Regions from separate parts of the Tumebacillus sp. BK434 genome, predicted to be linked through region 2. Evidence: riboswitches for the same ligand, from Rfam matches in the RefSeq annotation. Region 2 holds a riboswitch; the other holds the start of a gene.
The links. A riboswitch is a leader RNA that binds a small molecule or an ion and turns the genes downstream of it on or off. The one in region 2 is predicted to bind cyclic di-GMP.

Region 1: another riboswitch for cyclic di-GMP. It lies ahead of EV586_RS05670 (methyl-accepting chemotaxis protein); the one in region 2 lies ahead of EV586_RS04375 (glycoside hydrolase family 191 protein).

What each region holds. Positions count from the first base shown of each region.
Region 1 covers NZ_SLXS01000002.1:248,803-256,558, reverse strand. The annotation lists gene EV586_RS05670 (methyl-accepting chemotaxis protein) at 65-1,825, opposite strand; cyclic di-GMP riboswitch class I at 2,250-2,345, opposite strand; gene EV586_RS05665 (glycosyltransferase family protein) at 2,416-2,856, opposite strand; gene EV586_RS05660 (response regulator transcription factor) at 2,924-3,619, opposite strand; gene EV586_RS05655 (sensor histidine kinase) at 3,634-4,779, opposite strand; gene EV586_RS05650 (helix-turn-helix domain-containing protein) at 5,228-6,469, shown strand; gene EV586_RS05645 (YitT family protein) at 6,601-7,476, shown strand; gene EV586_RS21035 (hypothetical protein) at 7,488-7,661, shown strand.
Region 2 covers NZ_SLXS01000001.1:1,205,516-1,213,271, forward strand. The annotation lists gene EV586_RS04355 (rod shape-determining protein) at 1-895, opposite strand, end outside; gene radC (RadC family protein) at 982-1,686, opposite strand; gene EV586_RS04365 (Maf family protein) at 1,692-2,291, opposite strand; gene aspA (aspartate ammonia-lyase) at 2,511-3,929, opposite strand; gene EV586_RS04375 (glycoside hydrolase family 191 protein) at 4,022-4,897, opposite strand; cyclic di-GMP riboswitch class I at 4,983-5,074, opposite strand; gene EV586_RS04380 (SPOR domain-containing protein) at 5,114-6,001, opposite strand; gene EV586_RS04385 (3D domain-containing protein) at 6,162-7,145, opposite strand; gene EV586_RS04390 (prepilin peptidase) at 7,338-7,756, opposite strand, start outside.

The DNA.
Region 1 (7,756 bases), on a different contig from region 2:
TTACACAGCGTTAATACTCTTTATTTTTCTATAAAATTATTTTGGGAAAAAATCGGGCAGAAGCTTATGACGCTTCTGCCTCGACTTGAAACCGCGATATCGAACGTTGGAGCTCCGCCGCCATTTTGCGCAGGCGATCGGCCGATGCAAACACGTCCTCCATGGAAGCCAGCTGCACGACCGACGCTTCAGCGCACAGTTGCGAGGAAGCGGCCGATTCCTGAGAGATCTGCTTCACCACGTCCACGCCGGCTGCCACTTCTTCCGAGCGGCGCGACATCTCCTGCGAGGCGTTGGTGATCTTCTGCACTTGCACCGCGACATGCTCGGCCGCCTGCAAGATGCGCTGGAACGTTTCGCCTGCCCGGTCGACCAGCACGATGCCGGCCTGCACCTCTTGGGAACCTGCGCCCATCGCCTGCACGACGCGCTGTGTCTCCGCCTGCATCTCGCGAATCAGTTCGGTGATCTGCCGGGCTGACCCTTGTGACTGCAGGGCCAGTTTCGACACTTCGTCGGCGACGACGGCGAACCCCTTGCCGTGTTCACCTGCGCGGGCCGCTTCGATCGAGGCGTTTAAGGCGAGCAGATTGGTCTGGGCGGCGATCCCGGTGATCACTTCGACGATCTTTCCGACCTGCTGCGAGCGCTTCTCCAGCGCCTGCACCGCCTGAGCGGTCGTGCCGGCCGTCTGGTTGATGAAGTTCATCTGGCGGATCGTCTGCTGGATCGCCAGGTTGCCTTGTTCCGCTTCCTGCGCCGTCTGGGCCGATTCTGCGGCGACACCGTGCGAGCGTTTGACGATGCGGGCGATCTCATGCGCCATCGCGTCCATCGCCCCGGCCGATTCCACCGCCGACTCCGCCTGGGCGTCCGCGCCGGAAGCGACCTCTTGGATCGTCGCTGCCACGTGGCGGATGCCTTCCGACGTGGTCTCCGCGTTCCGGGACAGCGCTTGCGACGCGACGGCCACCTCGCCGGCGATCGCCCCGACCTGTCCGATCAGGCGGTGCAGGTTGTCGATCATCGAATTGACCGCTTCGCCCAAGTCTGTGATCTCTTTATAGTCATTCCGGCTGCCATACCGGCTGTGCAGCTTGCCGCCGGCCACTTCCCGCATCAGCTTGCGAATCGCCAGCAGCGACTGCTGAATCTTCCGCGTGTAGAACCAGACCCCGAGATTCCCGATGACCAGTGCGGCTCCTGCCAACAGCAGCGTCAGATTGCGCAGTTCGGTAAGCGATGCAAAAATCTGCTCGTCCGACACCGCCGCCACATAGACCAGATTCCGCTCCGGCACAAATTCAAACGCATAGGTCCCACCCGCGCCGAATCCGCCATCGGCCATTCCCGCCGCTGCTCCTTCGTCCCCTTGAGCGCCGGTTCCACCTGCAGATGCATTCCCTGTTCCAAAGTCGCTGCTCTGCAGAATCCCCGACTTTTGCTGGATGATCTTCGCTTTCAGCTCTTGCCCGATCTGCAGAGCATTTCCCCGCTCCAGCGCAGGTTCGCCGTCGGGGCGGAGCAGTGTCGACTGCACGTGCCAGCCGATCTGCTCGAAGGAGCGGAGCCCGTTTTCCACGACGTATGTTGCTTCCCGCTCGAACATGCGGGAGTCGGACGTCTGCAAGAGAATCCCCACTTGCTTCGCCGTCTGTGCAGCGTGGCCTTGCAATTGAAAATCGGCGCTTCGCTTCAAGTCTTTCGCCAGCACCGCGTACACCGTGCCCCCCATCGCCAAAACGACAAGAAGCAAGAGCGCGGACACAAACAGCGTGAGCCTAGTTTGCACCGAAACGCCCTTGCTTCTCTTTTTCTTCACCATGATGTAAGCCCTCCCCCGGATGGTTGCTACTTCCAGTATGGCAAAACAACATGAAGAAATGATGAACCTTTTGTAAAGCCTGCATCAAACACCAGATGCTGCATATACTAAAGTACGGACGACATCACCAGTGTTGCGAGTGACTTTTTCATTACATGACCTCCTTCTTTTCTAATAATCGACTCCTTCCACCCGGAAGGAGTCCTTTTTTCGGTGTAAAACGCAAAATCCCCACCATGCAAAAGAGCCCTCTACGAGTTGGGGACTCGTAAAGGGCTCCTTTGTGTGGGGGGTAGGGGGATTACAAAAAGGGTAAATGAGTTATGCTACCCGATGAGTCACTGCTGATAAAAAAATCCACCTTCGGTGGGTTGCCGAGGCGGATACTTTGCAGACTGTGGGGTAACAGTCCGCGACCGTATCAATCAGCAACCTGGCAATCATGGTCAACTTAGGGAGAGTTGACGTTAGACCCATGGCTTTGCGTCGCCGCTTTTCAGCGGGTTTGCCTTTATTGATTGACTCATCTTATGGCTTTATTATATGCTCGGGGCATCCCGCTCGTACATAGGTCTAAAGTCCCGTTTTGTTCAAACCGTTTCATCGCTCCAAAACGCTGCCAGCGTCGGCACCACTTCCAGCGGCGAGACTTTGCCGCGCAGGTCGAACAAGCAGTGCACGCTGCGCCCGCGGCTGCCGAACAGCGCCGGCAAGGACAGAGCCGGGTCTTCGCCGCCCGCGCGGATCAGGCTGACCGTGCCCCGCTTTTGCGCGATCGACTCGACGATCTTGACCGTCTCATCGCGCGACCCGCAGTCGATGACGACCACTTCGAGCTCGCGTCCGCAAAACGGTTCGGCTGTCGTCAGCGTCCGGAGGATGCCTTCGATGTAAGAGGCCCCCTCCCGCACGATCAGGATTGCTGTCACCGGCACTCCCCGCCGGTTTCTCTGCGCCATAAACCGCACAGCTTTCCACAGCGCCATAAAGATGCCATACAACGCAAATCCCCAAATGAAAAGAGCGAGCACTCTTGACACCTCCTTGCAGGGTTGTAGTGTCAATATATGCCGCTCCGTTCGCCCACGTGCTTTTTGCCTATAATTTCACCCAGCAGCGTTTTGCCGCGGTGATCACCGCCTGTGTGCGGTCATCGACCGACAGTTTGCCGAGGATGGAAGAGACATGATTTTTCACCGTCTTCTCGGAGATGAACAGCGTCTCGCCGATCGTGCGGTTGCTTTTGCCTTCCGCCATCAGCTTCAGGATCTCCATCTCGCGCTGGGTCAGAATGTCCTGCCATTCGGAAGACAGTTCCGGTTCCCCCTGCTCGAAGTCGCCGTCATACACCTGGTTGGACAGGCGCTTGAACTCGTCGAGCAGCTTGGTGGTCACTTGCGGATGAATGAACGAAGAGCCGCCTGCCACCTGGCGCACCGCTTCGACCAGCACATCCGATTCAACGTCTTTCAGCAGATAGCCGTTCGCGCCGGCGCGGATCGTCTCGAAGATGTACGCTTCATCATCGTGGATCGACAGGATCAGAATGCGGATGTCCGGGTCGGCCTCCTTGATCAGCCGGGTCGCTTCCACGCCCGTGCGCTTGGGCATGTTGATGTCCATCAGCACGACCTGCGGCTTGATCTCGAGCACCAGACTCACCGCCGCTTCACCATCGCTGCATTCGCCGACGATTTCCATATCATCCTCCAGCTCAAAAATGCGACGCAGCCCCTGGCGAAACAGCGTGTGGTCATCCGCCAAAAAAAGTTTGATCTTCTGATGTTGCTCCATGACGATCGCCTCCCTTAATCCGTGATCGGTAACGTGATGTGTACGCGGGTTCCCTTGTTCGGTGCGGACTTGATCTCCACCTTGCCTTCGAGCAGTTGGATGCGCTCCTTCATTCCGATCAGGCCAAAATGCCCGTCTTCGCGGCTCTGCATCGCTTCCTCCACGGCAAACCCTACGCCGTCATCATCTATATGCACTGCGATTTGCTTCTCGGTTAGTTCCAATTTGACATTGGTCACTTTGGCCTTGGCGTGTTTCCAAATGTTGTTCAGCGCTTCCTGCACGGTGCGGAACACCGCCACTTCCAGCGCGGAGTTGAAGCGCCGCTCGCGTCCGAACACCTTGAGCTCGGTGATCACCTTGTGCTTGTCCTGAAAATCGGCGAGATAGCGGCGCAAGGTCGGCACGATGCCCAAGTCGTCGAGCGCCATCGGGCGCAGGTCGAAGATGATCTGGCGCACTTCCGACAGCGAGGCGCGCACCATCTCCTTCAGTTCGCGCAGTTCCCCGCGCACCTTGTCCACATCGCGGTCGAGCATCCGCTCGCAGATCTCGGCGCGCAGCACGACGTTCGCCATCATCTGCGCCGGCCCGTCGTGGATCTCGCGGGCGACGCGCTTGCGCTCCTCTTCCTGCGCCTGGATGACGCGCATGCCGAGGTACTGGCGCTGTTCGGCGTTTTTCAGTGCGGTGCCGAGGTTCTGCAAGTCTCCGGAGAGATAGGAAAACGCGATCGACAGCTGGGTGACCAGCGCTTCCGCCTTGTGGATCGTCTCCTCCAAGTTGCGCAGCCGGCGGTCGAGATCGTCGCGGCGGGCGCGCAGCGCATCCTCCCGTTCGCGGGTGACGAGCAGTTGCGCCTGCAGCACGTGCGCGGCGTCATACGATTCCTTGATCGTCGCCTCTGTATATTTTCCAAAGTCCTGGCTGACCTCCACCAGCGTGCGGCGGGCGAGGCGGTATTGCGCCTCCAAGCGGTCAACCTCCTGGATCGTCTCCTGCACTTGTCTTTGCACGATCGCAGATTCATCGCGCAGGGCTTGGTGTTCCTTGCGCGCGCTTTCGGCGATCTCAAAGACCTGATGTTTCCCTTCCTCGATCGCCAGCAGGGTGCCCTGTATGGCCTGGTCGAGAATCTTGGTGTCAATATCGTGCGCCAACGCAGGCGACCCCCTCGAGTGCTTCAAAGCGGTGATCTATAATAAATTCCATGTGTACGATTATATTCCTGCTAATAAAAGAAAAGGGGGGCGCAGTTGGGTAGGACTGCGCCCCCAGTGCAATGGGGTAAGGGTGATATATCATAGGGTACGATGTTCCCCCCGTTTTTATGGGGGAGTCGCTCAAAAACTCGCAAAAATTTTTTTGAACTATACTCAATCGACTTCTTCCGTAATTTAGGCTGTAAGTTTCGACAAATTCCAACTTATTTTTCTCTTATAACGTAAAATAACTATCAAAACGGAAGAAAACAAATGCGAATCCTCGCGTGAGAATCCCCACCGCTCCCGGAATGCCTCTCGGTCTTTTGATTATAAATTATCAGATTGATACGATAAATCTAAAGGTTCCTATCGTGATAAATATGGATTAAGGGAGGCTCATTTCATGAATAACTCCTCATTGGGAGAACGCATAAAGAAAGCCCGCAAAGAATCGGAGATGACCCAAAACGACCTCGCGCGCGGCATCGTCACCTCCAGCATGATCTGCCAGATCGAAAACGGCAAAGCCTATCCTTCTTATAAAGTGCTGGCTGCACTTGCCGATCGCCTGGCCCGTCCGATCGAATATTTTGTCTCCGATACGGAAACGAACGTCCGCCAACGCTCTTCCTTCACCCTCGCCAAAGCGCTGATGGCTTCCGGCTCCTATGCGAAAGCGTATTCATTGCTGAAGAGCATGCAGGATTTCGGCCAAGGGGAAGCGGAAGAGTTTCATATGACCATGGCAAAATGCTGCCAGGAGCTGGGCAAATACGACGAAGCGATCGAAATGCTCGACCGGCTGCTGGCCGAGTCGCACGGTAATCTTCATCAGGTGTTTACGATCTACCTCCGCCTCGGTGAAGTCGCCGAGCATTCCGGCCAGTACCAGCTCGCCCTCTATCATTGGAAAAAAGCGTACGAGATGCTCGACCGCGTGGAAGCCGATCCGTTCGACCGCGCACAGCTCTTGACCTCGATCGGCAACACCTACCACCGGCTCGGCGTCTCTCAAGAAGCGGTGCTCTATTTGCAGCAAGCGTTCGAGGAGCGCAAGGAAAAAGTGTCGCTGGAAGACCTCGGGCAGATGTTCCTCACCTTGTCGCTCACCTATCACGATTCGAACAATTTCGATCAGGCGTCTTTGTTCTCCGAGCGGGCGCATGCGATTTTCAGAAGTCTCAACCACTTCGACCTCGCCACCGAAGTCAAGCTTTCCCTGGCGGTGCTGATGGCGAAGCAGCACGGCAAGATCGACGAGGCGCTGCAGATCCTCGATGAGTGCACCGAGCGCTACATGAAGCAGGATGACCGCTACAACATCGGCCTGACCCAGCTCGAGACCGCCTTTGTGCTGCAGATGGCCGGCGAGACGGGCACGGCGATCAGTCTGGTCCGCGAATCGCTGGATCTGATCACAGGCGACGACTTGGAACTGGCGCGGGCGCATCGCCTGCTGGCCGACCTGTACCGGGCGGAGCACAGATTGAAAGACGCGATCAACCATCTGTCGCAGTCCTTGCACCTCTATCAAAAGCACGGCCATTCGGTCGGCATGATGGAAGCGATGCATCTGTCGGTGTCCTTGTATCAGGAGTGGGAGCAGTTCCGCAAACACTCTTTTGGCGAGCTGATTACCGCCTAATCAAAAAAAGTTGCCTAAAGCCGAGAATTTTTCTCGGCTTTTTTTAATCCGAGTAAAAAAGTGTGATATACTATCTACATGCAGAAAACTGAATAAAGGGAGTTTTGGGAGACATGGAAAACAACTTGCAAATGAATTTCCAGCCGGTCAGCCGTACAAAACCGTCATTGGCGAAGATCCTACAGCGCGTGTTCTTTATTATCTTAGGCGCTTCGCTAGTGTCGGTCGGTTTGGAAATCTTCTTGGTGCCCAACAAGATCATCGACGGCGGGATCGTCGGTGTCTCCATCATCGCATCTCATCTTTCGGGGTGGAGCATTGGTGTGTTCTTGCTGCTCTTCAACTTGCCGTTTCTGATCCTCGGCTATAAGCAGATCGGGAAGACGTTCGCATTGTCGACGCTGCTTGGCGTTATCGTGATGTCGATCGGCACAACGCTGTTGCATCCGGTGGAAGTGCTGACCGATGACACGCTGTTGGCGTCCGTATTTGGCGGGGTCATCCTCGGGATTGGCGTCGGGATGGTCATCCGCTACGGCGGGTCGCTGGACGGAACGGAGATTGTGGCGATTCTGTTCAACAAGAAGCTGCCGTTCTCGGTCGGCGAGATCGTGATGTTCTTCAACTTCTTCATCCTCGGCAGCGCCGGGTTCGTGTTTGGTTGGGATCATGCGATGTATTCCCTGATCGCGTACTTCATCGCCTTCAAGATGATCGATTTGACGATCGAAGGGTTCCAGGAATCCAAGTCGATCTGGATCATCTCCGAGAAGCACCGCGAGATCGGGGATGTGATTTTAGCCCGACTGGGCCGCGGCGTTACCTACCTGAATGGGGAAGGCGGTTACTCCGGGGATGAGAAAAAGGTCATCTTCTGCGTGGTAACCCGTCTGGAGGAAGCGAAACTGAAGCTGATCGTGGAAGAGATCGACGATCAGGCGTTCCTGGCGATCGGCTCGATCGCAGAAGTGCGCGGCGGACGTTTCAAAAAGCGCGACATCCACTAGGAGGTCCGGCCATGAAAAAGACCTGCCGTGTCTGCAAAGGAAGCGGCAAGATCACCGTGAACATTCCGATGCACATGACTGTCTTCTGTGCCCTCTGCAACGGCACAGGCACGGTCACCCTGCCCGACCACATCGTCAAGAAGCTCAAAGCGAGACGGGAGAAGTTCCAAAAAGGCGAGCAGTAGGCAGAACGCGAAAAGCCATGTATGCAAGCAGCATACATGGCTTTTTCTATATGCCCGACGGGCAAAAACAAAAGGCACACTGCCACACCTAACAA
Region 2 (7,756 bases):
GGTCGAGGTTCTTGAGCAGTGCGCCGCCGCCGGTCAGGACGATGCCGCGGTCCATGATGTCGGCAGCCAGCTCAGGCGGCGACTTCTCCAGCGTGATCTTCACCGCTTCGACGATCGAGTTGACCGTGTCGGCCAGCGCTTCGGCGATCTCGGTCGCGGTGATAGTCAAGGTCTTCGGCAGACCGGTGACGAGGTCACGGCCGCGCACATCGATCGTCTCTTCTTTGTCGGACGGGATGGCCGAGCCGATCGTCATCTTCAGCTCTTCAGCGGTGCGTTCACCGATCATCAGGTTGTACGCTTTCTTGATGTACTGGATGATCGCTTCGTCCATCTCGTCGCCCGCCACGCGGATCGAGCGGGAGGTGACGATGCCGCCGAGCGAGATGATCGCGACTTCGGTCGTGCCGCCGCCGATATCGACGACCATGCTGCCGGTCGGTTCGCCGACGGGCAGACCGGCGCCGATCGCAGCTGCCATCGGCTCTTCGATCACCTGCGGGTCACGGCCGCCCGCTTCGCGCGCCGCATCTTCCACAGCGCGGCGTTCTACAGCGGTGATGCCGGACGGTACGCAGATCACAACGCGCGGCGGCGAGAAGAACAATCCTTTGTTCTTCGCCGTCGCCTGGCGGATGAAGTGGCGAAGCATCGTCGCCGTCGTTTCGAAGTCGGCGATCACGCCGTCTTTCATCGGGCGCTCGGCACGGATGTTGCTCGGGGTGCGGCCGATCATTTGCTTCGCCTCTTCCCCGACCGCCTTGATTTCACCGGTGTCGCTGCGGGTGGCGACGACAGACGGTTCGCGAATGATAATACCTTTGCCTTTTACATATACGAGAGTATTGGCTGTGCCCAGATCAATACCCATATCTCTTGAAAACTTGTTAAACATTGTGATTACTCCTTCCCGAAACCTGAGGGGACAAGTTATGTTAACAACTGACTATTATACAGCATGAGTCAGGGATCTGCCTAGTGCTACAGCCAGCCTTTTTCCTGCATGCTTATGTAGCAATTTTCGCCGATGATGATGTGGTCGAGCAGTTCAATACCCAGAATCTGTCCGGCTTCCACCAGACGGCGGGTCACTTTGACATCATCGAAGCTAGGCGTGGGGTCACCGCTGGGATGGTTGTGCAGGCAAATGATCGAAGCGGCGCTTTTCTTGAGCGCAGTCTTGTAGATTTCGCGCGGATGAGCGATCGAGGAGTCCAGCGAACCGATCGACACGATCTCTTCCCCGATCAGGCGATTCTTCGTGTCCAGATGGAGCACGACAAAATGCTCTTTCAGGTGAAATCGCAGGCGGTCCATCATGTAATCTGCCGCATCGGCGGGAGAAGCGAACGTCGGGCGCGCATCGTTTTTCAGGCGTGCGACCCGGCGTCCGATCTCGATGGCAGCCTTCAGCTCGGTCGCTTTGGCCACCCCGATACCCGGGAGTGCGGTCAGTTCATTCAGGTCCGCGTCGATCAGATGGCGGATGCCGCCAAGGCGTTTGAGAATCTGTTCGGCCAAATCGACCGCCGAACAGCCGCGGGAGCCCGTGCGAAGCAGAATGGCGAGCAGCTCGGCGTTGCTGAGCGACTCTGCGCCATGAAGCATCATGCGTTCGCGCGGACGATCTTCCTTAGGAATCTCCCGCACCAGGACCGGCTGACGGGCTTGCAGAACTGCCCCCATACCGGTCACCTGCCTTCTTGGTTAGCGAGGATTTCAAATCCGAAACCTGCCAAATGATCCGCAACCAGAGAAACGGGCAAGCCCACGACGTTAAAATAGTCGCCTTGAATCTCCGGGATGAAGGCGGAAGCAGCTCCTTGAATGCCGTAAGCGCCCGCCTTGTCCATCGGGTGGCCGCTGGCCACATAACGCGCGATGAGTTCCGGGGACAGCTCTTTCATCACCACTTTGGTGCCGCAGACGTCGCGCACTTCCTGCCCGCCGCCCGCTTCCACAAAAGCGATCCCTGTGTATACCATATGCGCATGTCCGGACAACTTGGACAACATTCTTTTCGCATCTTCTTCATCGACCGGCTTGCCGAGGATGGCGCCGTCGCTCACCACGATGGTGTCCGCTCCGAGGACCAGCCCATGAGATAAAGAATTCGCAACTGCTTTCGCCTTTCTGTACGCCAGCTCTTGAACGAGTTCCACCGGGTCTGCGCCCGGCGCAAACGATTCGTCCACATCGCTCACAATCACTTCGAATGACAGTCCCAGACCGGCCAGAAGCTCTTTCCGGCGCGGAGATCCGGATGCCAGCACTAACAGCTGATCCTGCATAGCGGCCCTTCGCCTCCATGTTCATTTTCCAAGAAACAGATGCATAATACCGTTTCTGGCTACTCTGGATTATTTTAGTCTGTCCCGGAAAAAGAAAACTATGTCCATGATAATATACTCTTTATCTTGTTGACTGTCCAGAACAGAACGGCGACAGAAGTTGACACGAATTTGACAAAGAAAAACCCGCCCCGTTTCAGGCGGATCTTTCGATGGTTCTTATTCACCAAACAGCAGCTTGCTTCCTGCGATACCCGGTGAAGTCATCTCGAACGGATTGAGGATCACATCGAGCTCCTCTTCGGTGAGGATACCGCGCTCGAGGCAGATCTCGCGGACGGAACGCCCGGTCTGGATCGCTTCTTTTGCGACCATCGTCGCCGTCTCATAGCCGACATGCGGGTTGATCGCAGTGACGACGCCAACGCTCATCTCGACCAGTTGGCGGCACCGCTCTACGTTCGCGGTCAGATCTTCGATCAGGCGCTCGCGGAAGACGCGCAACGCGTTTTGCAGAATCGACAGGGACTGGAGCAGGTTGAAGACGAGCACCGGCTCCATCACGTTCAGTTCCAGCTGACCCGCTTCCGAGGCGAGCGAGATGGTGTGATCGTTACCGATCACTTGGAATGCGACCTGGTTGACCACTTCAGCCATGACCGGGTTGACTTTGCCCGGCATGATCGACGAGCCCGGCTGGCGCGGCGGCAGGTTCAATTCGCCGAGGCCGGTGCGCGGCCCGGATGCCATCAAGCGGATGTCATTGCAGATCTTCGACAGGTTCACGGCGCAGATCTTCAGCGCGCCCGACACTTCGGTGTAGGCGTCTGTGTTCTGTGTGGCATCGACGAGATCGTCAGCCCGCTTGAGGTCGAGCCCGGTGATCGAGCGGAGATGCTCGGCCACTTTGACGATGTAGCGCGGGTCGGCGTTCAGGCCGGTGCCGACCGCCGTCGCGCCCATGTTGATCTCGCGCAGGTTGTCGAGCGAGCGCACGACGCGATCATAGTCGCGGGAGATCACCCGCGCATAAGCGGAAAATTCCTGTCCGAGGCGGATCGGCACCGCGTCTTGCAGATGGGTGCGGCCCATCTTGATCACCTGGTCAAACTCCTGTGCCTTCGCCTGCAAAGCGTTGCGGAGGTTGTCCAGCTCTGTGACGACGCCTTGCGCCAGATTCAGCGAGGCGATGCGGATCGCCGTCGGGAACACGTCGTTGGTCGACTGCGCCATGTTGACGTGCGTGTTCGGCGAGCAGTGCAGATATTCGCCTTTCGCGCCGCCGAGCAGCTCGATCGCGCGGTTGGCGATCACCTCGTTGGCGTTCATGTTCATCGAAGTGCCGGCACCGCCTTGGATGGAATCGACGATAAACTGATCGTGGAATTGACCGTCAAGCACTTCATCAGCAGCTTGGGCGATCGCTTCCCCAATCTTTTTCTTCAAGACGCCCACTTCCATGTTCGCCAGCGCGGCCGCTTTTTTGACGGCTGCCAGGGCGCGGATCATCTCCACATGCGGCGGGATGCCCGTGATCGGGAAGTTCTCCACGGCGCGCAGGGTCTGAATGCCGTAATATGCGTCTGCCGGCACGTCTTTTGTGCCGAGAAGGTCTTTTTCAACTCGATATGCTGTCATGATAGAGAAACTCCTTTGTATGTGCAAATATTACTCTATCGTACCATACTTTGCCGTTATATCCGAACCGGTTCATTCAAATCCGGTACATTTTAGAGTTCATCATAGCTTTTCTTGATCACTTGCCCCACATAGCCGAGCTTGCTGTTGAGCTGCAGATAGCTGGTCTTCTGCTTGCCGGTCAGCCCAATGTCCACCGTCAGCACCGTGAGGCCGTGCTTCTGCTTCAGGGCGGACAGCTCTTTCATCCGGTTCTGGCTCCACTGGTCTTTGCTGACCACCTGCGGGTCGAAGTCTTCCCACAAAATGCCGTCGATGTACGGCGCCGTGCGGTCTTTCAGCGCGGTCAGGCCCCAGTTTTGCACGATCGTCTGCGCCGGGAAGTCCGCACGCAGCGAGGCGACGAACTGCACCGCCCCTTCACGCTGGCGATTGGAGACATCAGACGGCCAGATGCCGTCATCGGCGTTGCCCATCGTGTCGAGGAACACGCCGTTCAGACCTTTAGCGAGCACTTGGCTGCGATAATCTTCGAGCAGCAGTTGACGGTAGTGTGCGCTGTTGATGTCCATCGACCAGGACTCCCAGTCCGAACGGAAGTCGCGCTTGCCTTTGATGGTCAGATAGTCGCCGTTTGTTGCCTGTTTCAGCAGGTCGGAGTCTTTGTATTGCTCCAGCACACTGAGGTAGCCGAGCACCTTGACCCCTTTTTGCTTCAAGGTGTCAACTTGAGCCTTGGTCCACAGGCGCGGTTCGATCACGACCAGTTCATAGGCGGTCAGCTTTTGCAAGACGGCCGGTTTCGGCTCGCCGTAGAAGATTGTATAGGAATTGATCCCGGTCAGGGAGCTGGGCTTTTGCTTGACGGCTGCGACCGGCTGAGCCAGCGCGGTGTCTGCGACGGCCACCCCCGTGACCAGAGTGCATGCAAGACATAGGGTCGAGAGGTTACGCATCATTTTATTCATGAGGTCTACACTCCTTGTTGCAAAGATGAAAAACGCCCTCTCCGTATCAGGAAGGGCGCTGGAGTGCGGCAGAGTAAGGTCTGCCTCCTGCAACCTGGCGATCTGTGACAGCTTGCTGCCGTCCGAAGACCCATGGCTTTGCGTCCTTGCCTTTCGACAAGTTTGCCCTTACCCGTATGAGGTTACCCCTATTGTAAATGCCGTACCCCGCTTTGTCTACTCACTTTTCAACAAGTTGCTAACGAGCGATTCATAGCCGAGATAAAAAGCGGTCAATTTAACTTGTGCGGCAAACATACCCCTTCCTTCTTGCACCGCTTTCACCGCTTCCGACAGCGAGCCGTGCATTTTTTCCAACAGGACTTTCTCCTCCGTGCGATTCGCCTTGGCGAGGATGGTCTGCCAGTTTTTCAGCTCGCCGTCGAGCGCGGCGAGCTCCGGCGCCAGCGCTTTGGCTTTGGACGCATCGGGCGACGGTTCGAGCGCCAGCGGCATGATCGCGGCGGCGAGCTGCAATTCCTTCGCGATGCCGGTGGTGATCGTTTTCGCGTCCGCTTCGGCGACGCCCGTCAGCTTGCCGCTGCGAGCTTCGATGATGAACTCCTTGGGATAGTGCTGGATCTCCAGATCTTTCAGCGCCGCTTCGAGTTGCTTGCCAGCCGCTTTGTCAGCGGTGACGGCGGTGAAGACCTGAAACTGTTCGGTTCCACGGATTACCGTGCCGACGCCCTTGTCGGCGACGGCCGCTTGCAGCGCTTCAGCACGGGCGCGGTCTTTGAACACGCCGATCTGCATCGCGTACAAGGAGACGCCGGGCAATTCTGCCTCGGCACCGAAGGCCGGGACTCCGCCCGGCTGTGCGGCGGGCGCATCGGGCGATGTGGCGGAGACGATGCCAGACGCGGTCTGTCCTTTGAACAACAGGAGCAGGCAAACGCCAAGCAAGACGCCGGTCAGCGTGGCGAGAAGTAACGGAAACAAGATTCGCCCCTTGCCGGCGCTGCTCTTCAGCCCGCGCTGCAGGCGGGATGGAAATCGGGTGCAGGCGTCGGCCTTACTTGTGCTTTTGCTTTTGATATGTACGTTGATTTGTGGTTTGTCCATGCTCACCGCTCCTTTTCAGATTCCGAGTCTAGTTGCTAGAGTCTATGAAAAGTTCTGCAAAGCTATGACAAAGAAAAAAGAGCGATAAAATAAAAAAAGGTGTGCTCAGGCACGAAACCTGAGAACACCTTTTTCCGTCTAATCTTATAGAGAGATCCGATCAGTTCAGGATGTGAACCTTCACTGCACGGCGGCCGAATTGAAGTGCCTGTTCGCGAGTATCAAAATGAATGTCAATTCGATTGCCTTTGATCGCCCCGCCGACATCGCTGGCTACTCCGTATCCGTATCCCTCGATATACAGCTTCGTACCGAGCGGAATCACGTTCGGATCCACCGCGATCGTCCCCTGCCCGGCAGCACCGCCCGAGGCAGTCCGCTCTCCCGGCATCGAGTACGCCGAGGCAGCCATGGTGAGCACTTTCATTGCGGTCAGGTTGGTATCGCTCCCCCTGCTCGCCACCACAACCGGACGCTGCTGCGTTCCGTAGGAGACGACCTGGTTGACCGGCGCGCTGACGACTGTGCGCTCGTCTTTGCGATCGACTTCTTTGCCATTTTCGAACACAATTTTCGTTGTGATCTTGGCTTTCCCTTCCACACCGGATGTCAGCACTTTCTCAGTGCCTGTGTACAAGTTGGCATCTGGCTGGCGTTCGGTCTGAAAAGGTATGGATTCCTCTGCGACTTTCACTTCTTCAGATCTGCGTGTGATCGTGATCTTTTGTCCGTTTTCGATGGAGGCTCTTAATTCCAGATTGGTCTTATCAGCCTGATTCAGCTTGATACCTAGTTCTTTGAGCAATTCTTCTGTCGTGCCGGCCTGCGTTTTCACGCTGACCACTTCATTGGTGCCGTCCTGGATTTGAATGGATTTTGCATGTGTGACTGTGATGATCGTTCCTTCTGCAAGTGCGTCTATAGCTGCAGGTTGCACCAAGTCTTCTGTTCCTACTGTCACGCCTTTGTCGCGCAACAGCTCTCCTACCGTCCCCACTTGGAAACCGGAGATTTCCTGCTTCTGTCCGTCAACTTCCAAGGTTACCGTCTTGTAAGTGGACGTTGCTGTTGCCACGCCTCCGATCAGGAGTGCGACAGCCGCTGCAGAAAGGCAGTAAACAGACTTACGGTTGACCTTTTGCACTCAACCACCTCTTTTTTTGTAATTTCCCACGCTGGAAACTACCCCCAATATCATGCGGACAAGAACTGGATACAGTATAACCCTACTTTCCGAATCTGGCAATGGGCAGAAATGGAAATAACTGAATATTGCATCGATTCGACAGGATTTGACGCACTCCTTTCACTCCGGCACTGGAGGTACGTAGACAGATTATGCGGGTGGTAAAGTTACAAGAACCAACAAAAAGAAGGACAGTCCGTCTGCCGGTGCGCTCCACTGCTGCCAATACCACCCCCACAGCGCGCCGCCGTAAGCCCATGTCGAGAAAGTGCCAAGCAGGATAAACGGACCAAAAGGAATGTGCTGGCCGGGCCGAATCCGCCGCGTCCACAAGAGCGGAAGACCGATCAGCGTGCCCCACAGACAGGAGAAGAACAGGGCCAATAACACCCCTTTGACCCCCAGAACCAGTCCGATCAAAGCGAACACTTTTACATCGCCGCCCCCCATCCCGTTCGTCACCAGCCCCAGCACCGCCAGCGCGGTAAAGCCGACTGCACAGCCCAGCAGGTACTGGAAAAACGGCTCCTGATGAATCAACAGCCGCAGCAGAAACAAGATCGCAAGCG